Linked DNA regions of Methanocaldococcus jannaschii DSM 2661. The protein of the gene in region 2 binds, or shares a complex with, the protein of the main gene of each other region. Links are inferred from orthologs where the notes say so. Each region holds a gene or a part of one and is shown on either strand. Other genes may lie near its edges.

The links.
Region 1: the proteins of MJ_RS00470 (region 2) and MJ_RS04290 are in contact, whole or in part, in a cryo-EM structure (PDB 9H1L), measured with the Methanococcus maripaludis proteins. The link is inferred for Methanocaldococcus jannaschii DSM 2661 from one-to-one orthologs. Residues at the interface, in WP_011170365.1 of Methanococcus maripaludis: Ser79, Ser81, Arg82, His83, His84, Ala112, Gly113, Lys114, Asn115, Ile116, Asn139, Phe140, Glu141, Ser142, Cys143, Gly162, Pro163, Arg178, Arg179, Ala180, Gln181; in WP_104837391.1 of Methanococcus maripaludis: Cys8, Asp10, Ala12, Gly13, Ile16, Tyr17, Arg19, Ile20, Thr23, Cys41, Gln43, Asp44, Pro46, Phe48, Asp134, Asn137, Arg138, Val139, Phe140, Pro141, Glu142, Gly143, Arg145, Glu161, Lys162.
Region 3: the proteins of MJ_RS00470 (region 2) and mcrC are in contact, whole or in part, in a cryo-EM structure (PDB 9H1L), measured with the Methanococcus maripaludis proteins. The link is inferred for Methanocaldococcus jannaschii DSM 2661 from one-to-one orthologs. Residues at the interface, in WP_011170365.1 of Methanococcus maripaludis: Arg6, Glu8, Gln30, His32, Val33, Met34, Gln35, Tyr39, Leu80, Ser81, Arg82, Leu85, Pro86, His87, Cys90, Asp91, Ser93, Glu94, Arg97, Lys98, Lys102, Pro103, Asn104, Met105, Ile106, Gly107, Ala109, His110, Lys122, Glu123; in WP_011171501.1 of Methanococcus maripaludis: Arg5, Lys6, Glu7, Gln8, Ile9, Val10, Asp11, Cys12, Arg13, Ala14, Val15, Met16, Gly17, Gly19, Glu20, Gly22, Gly23, Leu24, Gln26, Arg27, Gly28, Thr29, Phe30, Ala31, Glu32, Leu34, Asn36, Thr51, Tyr59, Arg62.

Annotation. Positions count from the first base shown.
Region 1 is NC_000909.1:725,413-729,511, reverse strand. The notes cover bases 1,333-4,099. They hold MJ_RS04290 (methanogenesis marker 17 protein), read right to left. Parts: upstream 3,116-4,099; coding sequence 2,549-3,115; downstream 1,333-2,548. Other genes in these bases: MJ_RS04285 (ATP-binding protein), read right to left, coding at 3,337-4,099; MJ_RS04295 (DUF5673 domain-containing protein), read right to left, coding at 2,011-2,529; MJ_RS04300 (radical SAM protein), read right to left, coding at 1,333-1,983. Outside these bases: MJ_RS04310 (M24 family metallopeptidase), read left to right, coding at 1-519; MJ_RS04305 (DUF366 family protein), read right to left, coding at 516-1,118; more of MJ_RS04300, read right to left, coding at 1,123-1,332.
Region 2 is NC_000909.1:86,315-92,479, forward strand. Bases 1,208-4,022 are described here. They hold MJ_RS00470 (methanogenesis marker 7 protein), read right to left. Parts: upstream 3,168-4,022; coding sequence 2,247-3,167; downstream 1,208-2,246. Other genes in these bases: tfrB (fumarate reductase (CoM/CoB) subunit TfrB), read left to right, coding at 1,208-1,768; MJ_RS00465 (hypothetical protein), read right to left, coding at 1,775-2,203; MJ_RS00475 (DUF2209 domain-containing protein), read right to left, coding at 3,251-3,631; MJ_RS00480 (hypothetical protein), read right to left, coding at 3,650-4,022. In the rest of the region: MJ_RS00455 (calcium/sodium antiporter), read left to right, coding at 1-299; more of tfrB, read left to right, coding at 299-1,207; more of MJ_RS00480, read right to left, coding at 4,023-4,438; MJ_RS00485 (translation initiation factor IF-2 subunit beta), read right to left, coding at 4,731-5,162; MJ_RS00490 (50S ribosomal protein L37e), read right to left, coding at 5,358-5,543; MJ_RS09430 (hypothetical protein), read right to left, coding at 6,071-6,165.
Region 3 is NC_000909.1:769,171-773,428, forward strand. Bases 1-2,926 are described here. They hold mcrC (methyl-coenzyme M reductase I operon protein C), read left to right. Parts: upstream 1-1,125; coding sequence 1,126-1,728; downstream 1,729-2,926. Other genes in these bases: mcrB (coenzyme-B sulfoethylthiotransferase subunit beta), read left to right, coding at 1-617; mcrD (methyl-coenzyme M reductase operon protein D), read left to right, coding at 636-1,124; mcrG (coenzyme-B sulfoethylthiotransferase subunit gamma), read left to right, coding at 1,738-2,520; mcrA (coenzyme-B sulfoethylthiotransferase subunit alpha), read left to right, coding at 2,652-2,926. Outside these bases: more of mcrA, read left to right, coding at 2,927-4,258.

The DNA of each region.
Region 1 (4,099 bases), 640 kb from region 2 along the record:
CCGGCATTTGATTCTATCGTTGTTTCTGGTAAAAAAACTTCATTCCCTCACGCTTTACCTACAAAAGATAAGATTGCAGATATTTTATTAGTTGATATTGGAGCAGTTTATGAGGGCTACTGTTCAGACATAACAAGGACGTTTTTATTAAAAGACGATGAAGAGATGAAAAAAATTTATAACTTAGTCTATGAAGCAAAAAAAGTTGCTGAAGAGCATTTAAAGGAAGGAATTTCAGCTAAACAAATTGATAACATAGTTAGAGAGTTCTTCAATGATTATAAAGAGCTATTTATTCACTCTTTGGGGCATGGCGTTGGATTGGAGGTTCATGAAGAGCCAAGGCTATCAAACAAATTGAAAGATGATGAGGATATTATTTTAAAAGAGGGCATGGTTGTAACCATTGAGCCGGGCTTATATTTAAAAGACAAGTTTGGTGTGAGAATAGAAGATTTATATTTAGTTAAAAAGAATGGATTTGAAAAGTTAAGTAAAGCAGAGATTTCAGAATATTAAATTAACGGCAATGTCTTTCTCAAATCTCTCTCAATCTTGTCTATCTCCTTGGCATAATTAATAGCTATTTCTCTCATAACTTTATCTATATCTTTTATTCCTAAATCTTCCAATCCAATAATTTTAACATGCTCAGCCCCTTTTGATTTGACATTTATCCCCAAATGAATTTTTGCGGAAACAGTTCCTTTACATGCAATACAAACAGATAATTTTTTGTCCTCAAAGTATAAATCATCCCCATCTCTTTTTAGCTTTATATTATAGCTCTCAATCACTTCCTTAGCTATAAAAACCAGTAATCTCTGCCTTAAATATATTGTCTTTAAATCAATGACATCAAAATGCTCTACAACAAAATTTATGGCATCCTCTGATTTTATTGGGGTTTTAATATCTTTCTCTCTCTTAATATCTTTTAAATCCTTCATATTCTCTGTAGTAACTTCCATTCTACCTCTAAAAACAACTATGCTATCTTTTTGAATGTCAAAGGTTTTAAATGCCCATAATGGTTCTATCTCTTTTCCAGTGTAGTCTAATCTATCCTTAACAAAGATTATAGACATATATTCAGTATCATAAACTTCAAAATCCATAAAATCACCATGGTAAAGGCCTATGTTCTCTTTTAATATCTGGAACTTCCGAGAATACATCATAGGTTATATTGTTTAATATAAAACCATCCATTTCCTTTAATTGAACCAATAGGCATCCTTTAATGGTAACATTAATTTTAGGAGCGTTTTTTTGCATCTCATCAACTATTAGCAGTAAATCTCTAATTCTTCCCAAGTTATTCAAATCTATTCCAGCATTTTTTAAGAGATTTTCATTCTCTTTGTATGAGATGAGTTGATGAACCATAATCTCATCAGCGTAGTTGTTGAGTTCTTTAGCTAAATTTAAAAGCTCATTATCATTAAATCCTGGAATATAAATAGACCTAACAATTGTGTGTAAATACTTTGAGGCAATTTTTATATTATTTAAAACTCTATTAAAATAATCTTTTCCAGTTAATAGTTTATACTTCTCTCTACTAAAAGAGCTCAAACTAATCATTATTAAGTCTAATCCCAAATCTTTAAGCTCTTTAATAATCTCTTCATTTAACAAAGTTCCATTTGTCTGTAAATCAACTCTAAGCCCCAAATCTTTACAAAACTCTATAGCTTTTTTAACACCTTCTAAATCCAACAACGGCTCTCCATATTGGGATATAGTAACTGTCTCAGCCTCTTCTAAGTTTCCATAAATTCCTCTTTTTACAGTTTTTAGCCTTGAGTAGCAATATATACAGTTCAAATTGCATTTTTGTGTTAATTCTATTGAGGGATGATGTTGAGGATTTTCTATCTCTAAGTTTATGCCTTCACAGCCAATGCAATGTCTAACAAATTTTAAAATCTTAGCTATATTTTCCAATTTATCGCAAATCTCATTTCTTAAAACTATCATGCAAATCCCATTTTAGTTTTTATCAATCTAAATCTTTTTTAAATAGTTCTTTATTATATCCTCAAGTTCTTTGCTATATTTTAAATGCACTGGATAAGTAACTCCTTTCTTCCCAATGAGTATGATTTTGTTATTTTCTATCTTATAACCTTCAAAACCTTTCCATGTTATAAATCTAAATCCTACATATATCCCATTCTTGCAAACACGGATTTTGTATTTTACAAACAACAAACCAAAGATAAACAAAACGAAAAATGTTATGGCAAATGTTAAAGAAAATCTAAAACCTTCTGGCAGTTTTTCCCAGAATAAATACAGAAAACTTCCAATAAAAAATATAGGAAACCCAAAAGCTAAAAAAATCATTAAAGCATATTTTTTCCCAAATACGTTAAAGTTGTTATCCTTATAGACAAATAAAGCATCTTTTATTAAATTCTTTTCTGATTTTATTGCTAAATAAATCCCATAACACAAAATCCCAGCTAATGCAAGCTTGATTAACCCAACGTACGATATAAGAATTACTCCATAGGAGTTCATAAACTCCCCTTATCAGTGCTTAATAATAACCAGCAGTATTCATCTTCTCTAACTTATCCTTTAATTTTAATGCCTCTTCTATCTCCTCATCCTTCAATGGTCTTTCTGAAGCAATACAAACAATGGCTTTGTCTATATAGGTATTTTTAATCCTCATACCCTCTGGAAACACCCTACCCATAAAATCCATAACCTTATCTATGAAATCCTTACCTGCATCATAAACTTCCATATCTAAATCAATATCTGAATCTGTAACAACCTCAAACCTTGATGGCTGGTCTATGACGTGTATCTTTTTTAACAGATGTGGGAGATATGTCTCATCAGTGATTTTTAGCTTGTATATTATTTTACCACCTTCTTTTTTTTGCTCTACAATTTCAGCAAAATCTCTCAACTTAATAGCTCTTCTTGTATGTTTTGGTAAAACCCCTAATATAAAATAAGGTTCTTTCTCTTTAGCAATAAATTCAACCCTAATTATTGATTTTCCTAAAAGCAAATCTTCCAACGCTGTTTGTATGACCTTTGTATAAATCTCCTTCCCGGCTTTATCTTCACAATGGACAACTATTTCAGCCATGTTATCACCAATTATAACACTCTCTTTATAGCATTCGCAACCATAGGAGGAAACCTCCTATTGGTATACCTCCCGTCCATTAACCAATTATCAAAGCTAAATCATCTATTAAGGAACATTTAGAAGCCCAAAGGGTTCTATAAGTGCCATATTAATTTAAAAACTTTGATAATTGGTTATAAGTTGGGGGCTTTCAGCCCCAATTAATGTCCAATTTTTAATCATAATAACCTTTTTATAGCATTCCAAACTAAATAACTTTGAGGTTTTAAAATCCCTTCAATGGGATTTAAAAATAAGATATTCCTTTTAATCAGATAAGTATAAACTGGCACCGGGATATGTTTTTTACTAACCTCATACTCATCCTTAAATAACTTTAAAGCTTCAATAACATTATCTTTTTTAATCTCTATAACTTCATCACCAACATCTACCTTTGGTTTTGAATAATTCAGCATGTCCAAAAACATGTCCAATTTTTGAACTGCATCTTTTAGCATAAACTCTAAAATCTCTCTTAAATCCTTAAATTTGCTTTCTTCAACAACGTATTTTATGTCTTTTGGCTTTCCACCAACATAGCTATAGATAAGCTCTTTATCTTCGTTAGTTAGGTTAATATTATTCTCCACTGCTAAGAAATCCATAAACTTTAAGGCAGTTTCCTTGTCAAAATCATCCACTAATAGATATTTTGCCCTTCCCTCTAACTCTCCAGTGCTATAAACGTATTCAATAAATAAGCTATCTGAACTTAGACAAAAAACATGGCATAGATGTTGTTCTTTAGTTAGAGAGACTAAAAACTGAAACAACTCTTTTAATAAATACTTCTGCCCATTTCCGAAGCGAAGCGAAGGAAACGCTGAAAATCTTTGATTTTCAGTGTTCAATACAACATCTTTAATCATCTGAAGTTCATCAAAAATTAATATTGGCTTTTTCCCACTCTTTTTAACCTCTAACAATAAGCTGTTTAAG
Region 2 (6,165 bases):
TAGTGGCATTTGGAACATCTCTACCAGAGTTAATGGTTTCCTTAGCAGCAGCAAAGAGAAACCTTGGAGGCATGGTCTTAGGAAATGTCATTGGAAGTAACATAGCTGATATTGGTGGCGCTTTGGCAGTTGGAAGTTTATTTATGCATCTCCCAGCGGAAAATGTACAAATGGCTGTGTTGGTAATTATGAGCCTTTTACTCTATTTATTTGCAAAATACTCAAAGATTGGTAGATGGCAAGGAATTTTATTTTTAGCTCTATATATAATTGCAATAGCTTCTTTGAGGATGGGATAATGATAAAGATAACAGTTAAGAGATTTAACGGAGAGAAAGAGTATCTTGAAAGCTATGAAGTCCCAGAAAATATAACAGTTTTAGAGGCCTTAGAGTATATAAATAAGCATTATGAGGCTAATATTTTATTTAGAGCGTCTTGCAGAAATGCTCAGTGTGGAAGTTGTGCTGTAACAATAAATGGAGAGCCAAGATTGGCATGTGAGACAAAGGTAGAGGATGGCATGATAATTGAGCCATTAAGAGGATTTAAGGTTATTAGAGATTTAATTGTTGATAGGGAACCATATTATAAAAAGTTATTAGGCATAAAAAACTACCTTATAAGAAAAAATTATCCTGAAGAGCTTGAAATTCTCATTCCCAAATATGTTGAAGAGAACAAAGAGCTTAGAGGTTGTATTGACTGCCTATCTTGCCTCTCTGTATGTCCAGCAAGGGAAGTTAGCGACTATCCTGGCCCAACTTTTATGAGACAGTTGGCGAGATTTGCGTTTGATAAGAGGGACGAAGATGGCAGAGAGATAACTGCATACTTTGAAAATATCTACAACTGCACAACGTGTGCTAAGTGTGTTGAGGTCTGCCCAAAGGAGATTGATATTGTTCATAGAGCTATAGAAAAGCTTAGAGCTTTAGCATTTAGTAAGGGCTATTATATAGAAAATCACTTAAAAGTTAGGGAAAATGTTTTAAAATATAACAGAAGTGTTGTTGAAGAGGAATTGCCATTATTAAAGCAAGTTGCTGATTTCTATCCAGCTGAAAGTGAGAAATTAAGAGTAGCTTTCTTTACAGGATGTTTAGTTGATTTTAGACTGCAAAATGTAGGAAAAGATGCAATAAAGGTTTTAAATGCTCATGGTGTGTCAGTTGTTATTCCTAAAAATCAGGTTTGCTGTGGCTCACCATTCTTCAGAACTGGGCAGAGGGATGTTGCTGAAATGCTAAAAAGAAAAAACTTGGAAATATTTAACAAGTTGGATGTTGATTGTGTTGTAACAATCTGTGCTGGTTGTGGAAGCACATTAAAAAACGATTATAAGGAGAGAAAGTTTGAAGTTAAAGATATAACAGAGGTTTTAACTGAAGTTGGACTTTTAAAGTATAAACCGTTAAAGATGAGAATCACTTACCACGACCCATGTCATTTGAGGAGAGGACAAAAAATATATAAACAGCCAAGAGAGATTTTAAAGTCCATTCCAGAACTTGAATTTATTGATATAGAGGCAAGGTGTTGTGGAGCTGGAGGAGGAGTTAGGAGTGGAAAACCAGATATTGCTAACTTAATAGGTAAAAGTAGGGCAAGGATGATTTATGATGCCAATGTAGATGCTGTAATTACAGTTTGCCCATTCTGTGAATACCACATAAGAGATAGCTTAAAAAGGTTTAAGGAGGAGAATAAAATAGATAAGGAAATAGATGTTATGAATATTGTCTCTCTATTGGCTAAAGTCATTTAATTTTATTTATATTCCAACGTATATTTTTTTGTCTCCAATTTCAATAACCTCTTTATCTCCTTCTGGCATCTCTTCAACAATCTCTATATAATCCTTATTGGCTATATCGTTACTCAAAACATCTAAAATATATCTCAAATCTTCATCATCTGTGTAAATCTTAGCTTTTACTTTAAATCTCCTCGCCAATCTTGCAATATCTCTTAAAGTCAATTTTGCTTCAGTAATTAACTCTAAATATTTTTTAGCTTCTTTTAAATCTTCTTCTTTTCCTATTAACACTGGATATTTAACATTGTATATTTCATCCTCCCTAATGTCAAATTTTACATTACAAATCTCTATCAATCTGGCAATTATTGATTGAGGTAATCCAGGAGGTATTGGGATTTCCTTTTCATCTATATCATAGCATTTAAAATTAAAGTTCTCCATGTTTCTCCCTCGTAATGTTATTTATAAAAATTATAAAAATAATTTAAGCTTTATCCTTATGCATCTCAAATTCAACTTCTGATTTTGGTTTTATTTTTATTAATATATAGTTTTTCATCTCACTTCTTTTAATATCTGCTATATCTCCCAATGTATAGTTTTTGACTTTAACTTCCCTAATTTTATCTGCATATTTATCATAATCTAACTTAACTCTCAAACCATCCAATTGAGTAACGATAGGCATTGGAGATAAAATTGAATAAACTTCTTCAACCTGCTTCTCAATCTCATCTTTAACAACTACTGGTGGAACAATTGGAGGGTCGTAAGATAACTCTCTCCTCCTCTCATTTATAAGTTCTGTTATTACCTCAACCATCTTTCTTAAAGCTCTAATTTCTTCTCCATGCCTTAATCTATGGCTTCTTCTCCCAAGATTTCCAACATACGGGTAAGGAATATCTATTTTTTCAGGTCCTCCAGTAACAACAACTGGAATATCCACATCAAATAGATGGGTTTTATTTTTAATGCAATCCTCAAAATTACCCATTACATAAACAGCCAAATCATGCTCCTCTATTAATCTCCTTTCTTTTTCTCTCAATTGGGCTATGTCTCTCCCAACCCCTCTTGCTAAACCAATCATGTTTGGCTTAGCTCCAAATCTTCTCAAATATTCTGAAATATCACAGGCAGTATGTGGGAGGTGATGTCTTGATAAACTTGGAGCCACAACAGCTATTTCAGTCCCTGCCAACGGGGTTTCTATAATCTTACCCTTATATTTTTTAGCTTCCTCTTTGATATTTTCAAGTTCATTTTGAGGAATTGCCAAGGTCATATAAACGTCTAACTGCATAACGTGCTCTTGAATAACAAAACCTCCGATATCCTCAATCCATTCTTTGAAGATGTTGTTTTTATAAACCCCTCCTTCGTATCTAACTATCTCATACATTAGAATCACCAAAGTTTATTTCTTAAAAACTATCTTATTATGTTTCAGCTTTTTATTTTTTACCAGGCAATATAAAGTTTCTATTAACTTTTTCTTTTTTCTTCTATAAGCAGTTTCCTAACAGAATAAGAAACATGGTGGGCTATATTTATCGCTTCCAACTCCCCTCTGGTCTTTGGAAATATAACCTCTTTTTTTAAAATTGCTGAAATAATATCCTTGGATATGTTGAAAAACTCTCCTCTTTCACATAGAATGTAATCAAACTCATCTCCAACTTTATCAATTAACTCCTTAACCTCTTTAACAATATCTCTCAACTTCTGAGTTTCTTCTTCTTTAACCATAACATCTATTTTTTCCACATGCACAATTCTATCTGCTTTAATCTCAACTAAAACCCCAGCATAAACTCTAAAAAATATATCATTTTCATGATGCCTTCCAGATATATCTATAGCCAATACTTTAATCGTATCACCTCAAGATTTAAAAAGCATAGAAATTAGATACAAAAATAAGTTTTTATACCCAGTTGCAAAGGCAGCTAATAGGGGAATTCCATAAGCTTTTGCATAGCTATAGATAAACCAGTCAATTGGCTCCAACATTCCAGCAATAAAGATAAATATAAAGGAACAAGCTATAAGAATTACTATTTTTTTACTTGTTATTTCTCTTTTAACTATTGGGAGAATTTTATTTGATAATTCTACTCCAACAACGACTGCAGTGGCAAATCCAAAAAATTCAAAAAATCCATGTGGAAGGACAGCAATTAAATCAGAATATTGAAGATTTACTCCAATTAATCCAGTCAGTGGATTTATGACAGTAAAGATAAATAATATTAATAGATATTTTTGATAACACTTAAATAGTTCTTCTTTCTCTTCAAGTGTTTTAGCTTTTTCTAAGTCTTTCTTATATAAATAAGCAAGTGCTCCAAGAGCAAACATTATAATCAAACACCCCATAAAATTAGAAACTATATATGAAAGAGCATAAGTTAAGTAAGCATTTTTTACCCCAACAGTATTCGATACAGCTGAAGAAACAGCGTTAAATTTTGCAGTTCCAACACTTTGAGCTAATTTAGCTGGTTCAGATATAAAATTGGATTTTAAAATAGATGATAAATATAAAAGGAACTTCCCTACAGAGAAAGAAAACAGAAATCCTGCCCAACACAAAAAATAGGTTATTAAAATCTTTTTTGGAATATTTAAAGAGAGATATTTTTTAAAAATCTCCATGGCTTTTACTTCCATGATTTCCCTTGGAACTTTTTATAAACGTTTAGATGGAAACTGTTAGGTTTTCATTACCGAAGCTACGCTTTGGTTAAATAAATCCTAACGGATTTGTAGCTCTTCGCTCCGCTCCGATTAAATGAAAACTTTTTGAGTTTTTGTAGCCAGAATTGAAACTTTCTGTTTCATCAAAATTTTTATGAGCATCCCTCGTAGAAAGGGATTCCAACCTATTGGACATTAATTGCCCCTGTAAGGGGCAACTTAATGGACATGTGATATCCCAATAGGAGGCATCCTCCTATGGTATTTAAATCATTCTTATTGGTCTTATAGCACCACAAGCCATACATTTGAGTAAATGAACTCTTCCCTCCTTAATAATCTTGGTATCTGGCTTACCGCACTCTCTACAGATAACATACTCCCTCAAGAAGTCATTAATTCTTGATTTTAATAACTCTGGGCTGATTCTTCTCTGTAAGATTAATCTACCTCCCTCTAAGTTACCAGCACTACCAGTCTCTTTTAAAAGATACTTAGCAAAGAATTCCTCATCTCTATTAACTGCCTTAGCCAACTCTCTAAAGTTTCTTATTATTGTTCTATTTCCTTCTATCAAAATCTCAATTTCTGGAAGTTCAAATCTATCTTTTTGGAAAACGTAATCTGGAATCTGACTTCTTGCTCTCTTTAATAATGCCTTATAATCATAATAGTCAATATTTTCAAGGTCGCTCATTTTATCACCAAAATAAGATTATCAAAAAACTATAACTTTTAATTTATATAAAAAACTATCCCAATTGCCAAATGGTAATATAGTGTCTTTCAAAATTTATAAAGCTTATTTATTAATAAGGAAAATTTCAAAGTGTTTTGAAAGATACTATAAATTCAATTAAAAAAGAATAAAATTTCTAATTAATTATTTTAATTATTTTATTCTCTTACCATTAACTTTCTTATTTTGCCATGAATATTTTCTCATTCTTTTATTTGGAAATCCACATGCAGCACATCTCTTTTTTCTTACGTGGTAGGCTCTTCTCCCACATCTTCTACATCTTATGTGATATGAACCTTTGTTTCTTTTACCCATTGATGGAGTTCCTTTTGACATAAGTTATCACCTTAAAATCTTTAATTTGTGTTTTTATAGTTTTTGCAAATATTTAGAATACATTAAGGCATATAATGAACGCCTTCTTATAGAAGGCGGTCAATCTTCCTTCGTCAATTTAATAACTTTTGCAAAAAACCATATATCCTCTTTTTGTTGTTATAAAAACATTGATTGACTATAATAGCAGATTATGCTATTTAAACTTTACCTTCTTTGAATAGGACTTTAGCAGTTTATATACTATTATCTTTATATGAGAATTGTAGTATCTTTCAAAACATTATAGAATTTATATGAAGGTAGATATAAGTCAAGAAATATTTACTCCTACAAAAGTCCTATTATTGAAGTTATAAATTTATTTATAAATATTTAAAAAATAGAATTTAATTAGTATTTTATTCCAGAAATCTGATTTTGCGATATTTTGTTTAAATTGTTTCCATTCCGAAACGGTCTGATTTTAATAAATTTGCAAGCAGAATTCCCATATAATAAAATTAGTTTCCATCCTCTAAGAGGTCTTATTTTAATAAAATCATGCCAAAACAGAAGATTGATAAGGATAAAGATTTCCATCCTCCAAGAGGTCTTATTTTAATTGTTACTCTACCTGTTT
Region 3 (4,258 bases), 680 kb from region 2 along the record:
GTTTAGCATACCAAGGATTAAACGCAGACAACTTAGTAATTGACTTAGTTAAAGCAAACGGTAAGAACGGAACTGTTGGTACAGTAGTTGCTTCCGTTGTTGAAAGAGCTTTAGAGGATGGAGTCATTAAAGAAGACAAAACATTACCATCAGGATTTAAGTTATACAAACCAGTTGATGTTGCTAAGTGGAACGCTTACGCTGCAGCTGGTTTAGTTGCAGCTGCTATAGTAAACTGTGGGGCTGCAAGAGCAGCACAGAACATTGCATCAACAATCTTATACTACAACGACATCTTAGAATACGAAACAGGATTACCAGGAGTTGACTTCGGTAGAGCAGAAGGTACAGCAGTTGGATTCTCATTCTTCAGTCACTCAATTTACGGAGGAGGAGGGCCAGGTATCTTCAACGGAAACCACATCGTTACAAGACACTCAAAAGGATTTGCTATCCCGCCAGTTGCAGCTGCAATGTGTTTAGACGCTGGAACACAGATGTTCTCACCAGAGAGAACATCAGCATTAGTTGGAACTGTCTTCAGTGCAATTGATGAATTCAGAGAGCCATTGAAGTATGTCATAAAAGGAGCATTAGAAGTTAAGGACAAAATCTAAAACTTTAAGTGATTGTTTATGATTGAAGTTGAAATCTTCCCACATAGGTATTTGAAAGCCTCCACAACTGAAAAATTTCTCAATAAAATTTATGACTTGAAGACCGTGGAGAGAGTTGTAATCCACGGTCAGCCCCTCCCTAAAGTTATCACTTATGGGCCTGCAAGAGGTTTGCCAGTGAATCACACAGAGAGGAAGATAATACATGTTAAAGGAGTTCCAGTAGAGCTAACAGTGATGGCAGGGAGATTCTGGATAACTCTCAGTGATGACAGTGAGTTGGATAAATTAGATGAAATCTGCAAAGAAATGTTCCCATTTGGCTACAACTTAAGAGTCGGGAAATTCTTAAAAGACAGACCAACAGTTACCGACTATATAAAATATGGTGAAGATGGGGTCTTCCTAATAAATGAGATGGACAGAAGATTGATAGGAATGGTTGATCCAAGAAGTAGAATGGCAAACTCTGTTACAGTTGTAGAAAAAGAAGAAAAAGAGGAATAGTATGCCAGTAGGGAGAAGGGAACAAATTGTGGATTGTAGGTCAGTGATGGGTTTAGGAGAAGGGGGAGGATTAGCACAGAGAGGGACATTTGCAGAGGCATTAAAAAATGATGTGGTAGTTGTAGCGATGTCACCAGGAAGGAGGCATATAACAAAACCTGTCTGTGAGATAACTTATGGAATAAGGGAAGCAGGGATTCAAACAAGCGTTCTGGTTTTAAATGCTGGTTCAGGAATACCACATGATGCTCCGAGAGGAGCTCTGGGTTCAACCTTTGGTATCAAACCAGAAGAGGCAGAGCAAATAAATAGACATAAGCTCTGTGTTGTTCATTTCGGAAACGTTATCAGCCATATCGTCTATAAAGCGGGTCTCCTCCTAAAATACGTTGAAATTCCAACGATTATTGTCTGTCAAGCTCCTGTGGATATGGAAGACCTTGCTAAATATGGAATAAAGACAAGGGATGTCATGCCCTTAGAACCTAAGACCAAAGGGACAGTTGTAGATATCGTAACTGGAGTAATTAGGGGAGAATCTTGTCCCCAAACTAAAATTGATGAGGTAATAAGAAAAATAAAACTTCATTTAAACCTAAATTGAGGTGATTGTATGGCATACAAGCCACAGTTCTACCCAGGTCAAACAAAAATTGCTCAAAATAGAAGAGACCACATGAATCCAGATGTTCAGTTAGAAAAGTTGAGAGACATTCCAGATGATGATGTTGTTAAGATAATGGGTCACAGACAGCCAGGAGAGGATTACAAAACAGTTCACCCACCATTAGAGGAGATGGATTTACCAGAAGACTATGTAAGAGATTTAGTTGAGCCATTAAATGGAGCTAAAGAAGGTCACAGAATTAGATACATACAATTTACCGATTCAATGTACTTCGCTCCAGCTCAGCCATATGACAGAGCAAGAACTTACATGTGGAGATTTAGAGGAGTAGATACTGGAACATTATCCGGAAGACAAGTTATTGAGATGAGAGAGAGTGACTTAGAAGCATTATCAAAGAACTTCTTAATTGATACAGCATTCTTTGACCCTGCAAGAATTGGTATTAGAGGAGCTACTGTCCACGGACACTCATTAAGATTGGATGAAAACGGTTTAATGTTCGATGCTCTCCAGAGATATGTTTATGATGAGAAAACAGGACACGTTTTATACGTTAAAGACCAGGTTGGAAGACCATTAGATGAGCCTGTAGATGTTGGAGAACCTTTACCAGAAGAGAAATTGAAAGAGATTACAACCATCTACAGAATTGATGGAGTCCCAATGAGAGAAGATGAAGAATTATTAACAGTTGTTAAGAGAATCCACAGAGCAAGAACCTTAGGAGGGTTCTTACCAGTAGAAGATGTTTTCGAGAAACTCTAAGATTTGGGCTTTGCCCATTTAACCTTTATAACTTTCTCCCACTAAAACTACAAAAATAAATTATAAATCTCAAAAATATAACTTAGAAAAATAAAAAATAAAAATCAAAATTCCTCACAGAGGTGAGCCCGATGGATGCTGAAAAAAGATTGTTCTTAAAGGCATTAAAGGAAAAGTTTGAAGAAGACCCAAGAGAAAAATACACTAAGTTCTATGTCTTTGGCGGATGGAGACAGTCAGCAAGAAAAAGAGAATTCGTTGAGGCAGCACAAAAATTAATTGAGAAGAGAGGAGGAATTCCATTTTACAACCCAGATATTGGAGTTCCATTGGGGCAGAGAAAATTAATGCCTTACAAAGTTTCAAATACAGATGCAATTGTTGAAGGGGATGACTTACACTTCATGAACAACGCTGCAATGCAGCAGTTCTGGGATGACATAAGAAGAACAGTTATCGTTGGGATGGATACAGCTCACGCTGTTCTTGAAAAGAGATTGGGGGTAGAGGTTACTCCAGAAACAATTAATGAATACATGGAAACTATTAACCACGCTCTCCCAGGAGGAGCAGTTGTTCAGGAGCACATGGTTGAGGTCCACCCAGCATTAGTCTGGGACTGTTACGCTAAGATATTCACTGGAGATGACGAATTAGCAGATGAGATTGACAAGAGGTTCTTAATTGACATTAACAAGTTGTTCCCAGAAGAGCAGGCAGAACAAATCAAGAAGGCAATCGGTAAGAGAACATACCAAGTTTCAAGAGTTCCAACATTAGTCGGTAGAGTTTGTGATGGGGGAACAATAGCAAGATGGAGTGCTATGCAGATTGGAATGTCATTCATTACAGCTTACAAGCTCTGTGCTGGGGAGGCAGCAATTGCTGACTTCTCATACGCTGCAAAGCACGCTGATGTCATTCAGATGGCTTCATTCTTGCCAGCAAGAAGAGCAAGAGGGCCAAATGAACCAGGAGGTATCTTCTTCGGAGTCTTGGCAGATATTGTTCAAACATCAAGAGTTTCAGATGACCCAGTTGAACAGTCATTAGAGGTTGTTGCTGCTGGGGCTATGTTGTATGACCAAATCTGGTTAGGAGGATACATGTCTGGAGGAGTCGGATTTACACAGTATGCTACAGCAACCTATACAGATGACATCTTGGATGACTTCTCATACTACGGATATGACTACATAACCAAGAAATATGGAGGATGCAACAGCGTAAAACCAACAATGGATGTTGTTGAAGATATTGCTACTGAAGTAACTTTATATGGTTTAGAGCAGTATGACACCTTCCCAGCATTGTTAGAAGACCACTTCGGAGGTTCCCAAAGAGCAGGGGTTACAGCTGCTGCAGCAGGTATTACAACTGCATTAGCTACAGGAAACTCAAACGCTGGAGTTAACGGATGGTATCTAAGCCAGATATTGCACAAAGAATACCACAGCAGATTAGGATTCTATGGTTATGACTTACAAGACCAGTGTGGAGCAGCCAACTCATTATCATTCAGAAACGATGAAGGTTCCCCATTAGAATTGAGAGGGCCTAACTATCCAAACTACGCAATGAACGTTGGTCACCAAGGAGAATATGCTGGAATTACACAGGCTGCACACTCAGCAAGAGGAGACGCATTTGCATTGAACCCATTAATTAAGGTTGCATTTGCAGACCCATCATTAGTCTTTGACTTCACACATCCAAGAAAAGAGTTTGCAAGAGGTGC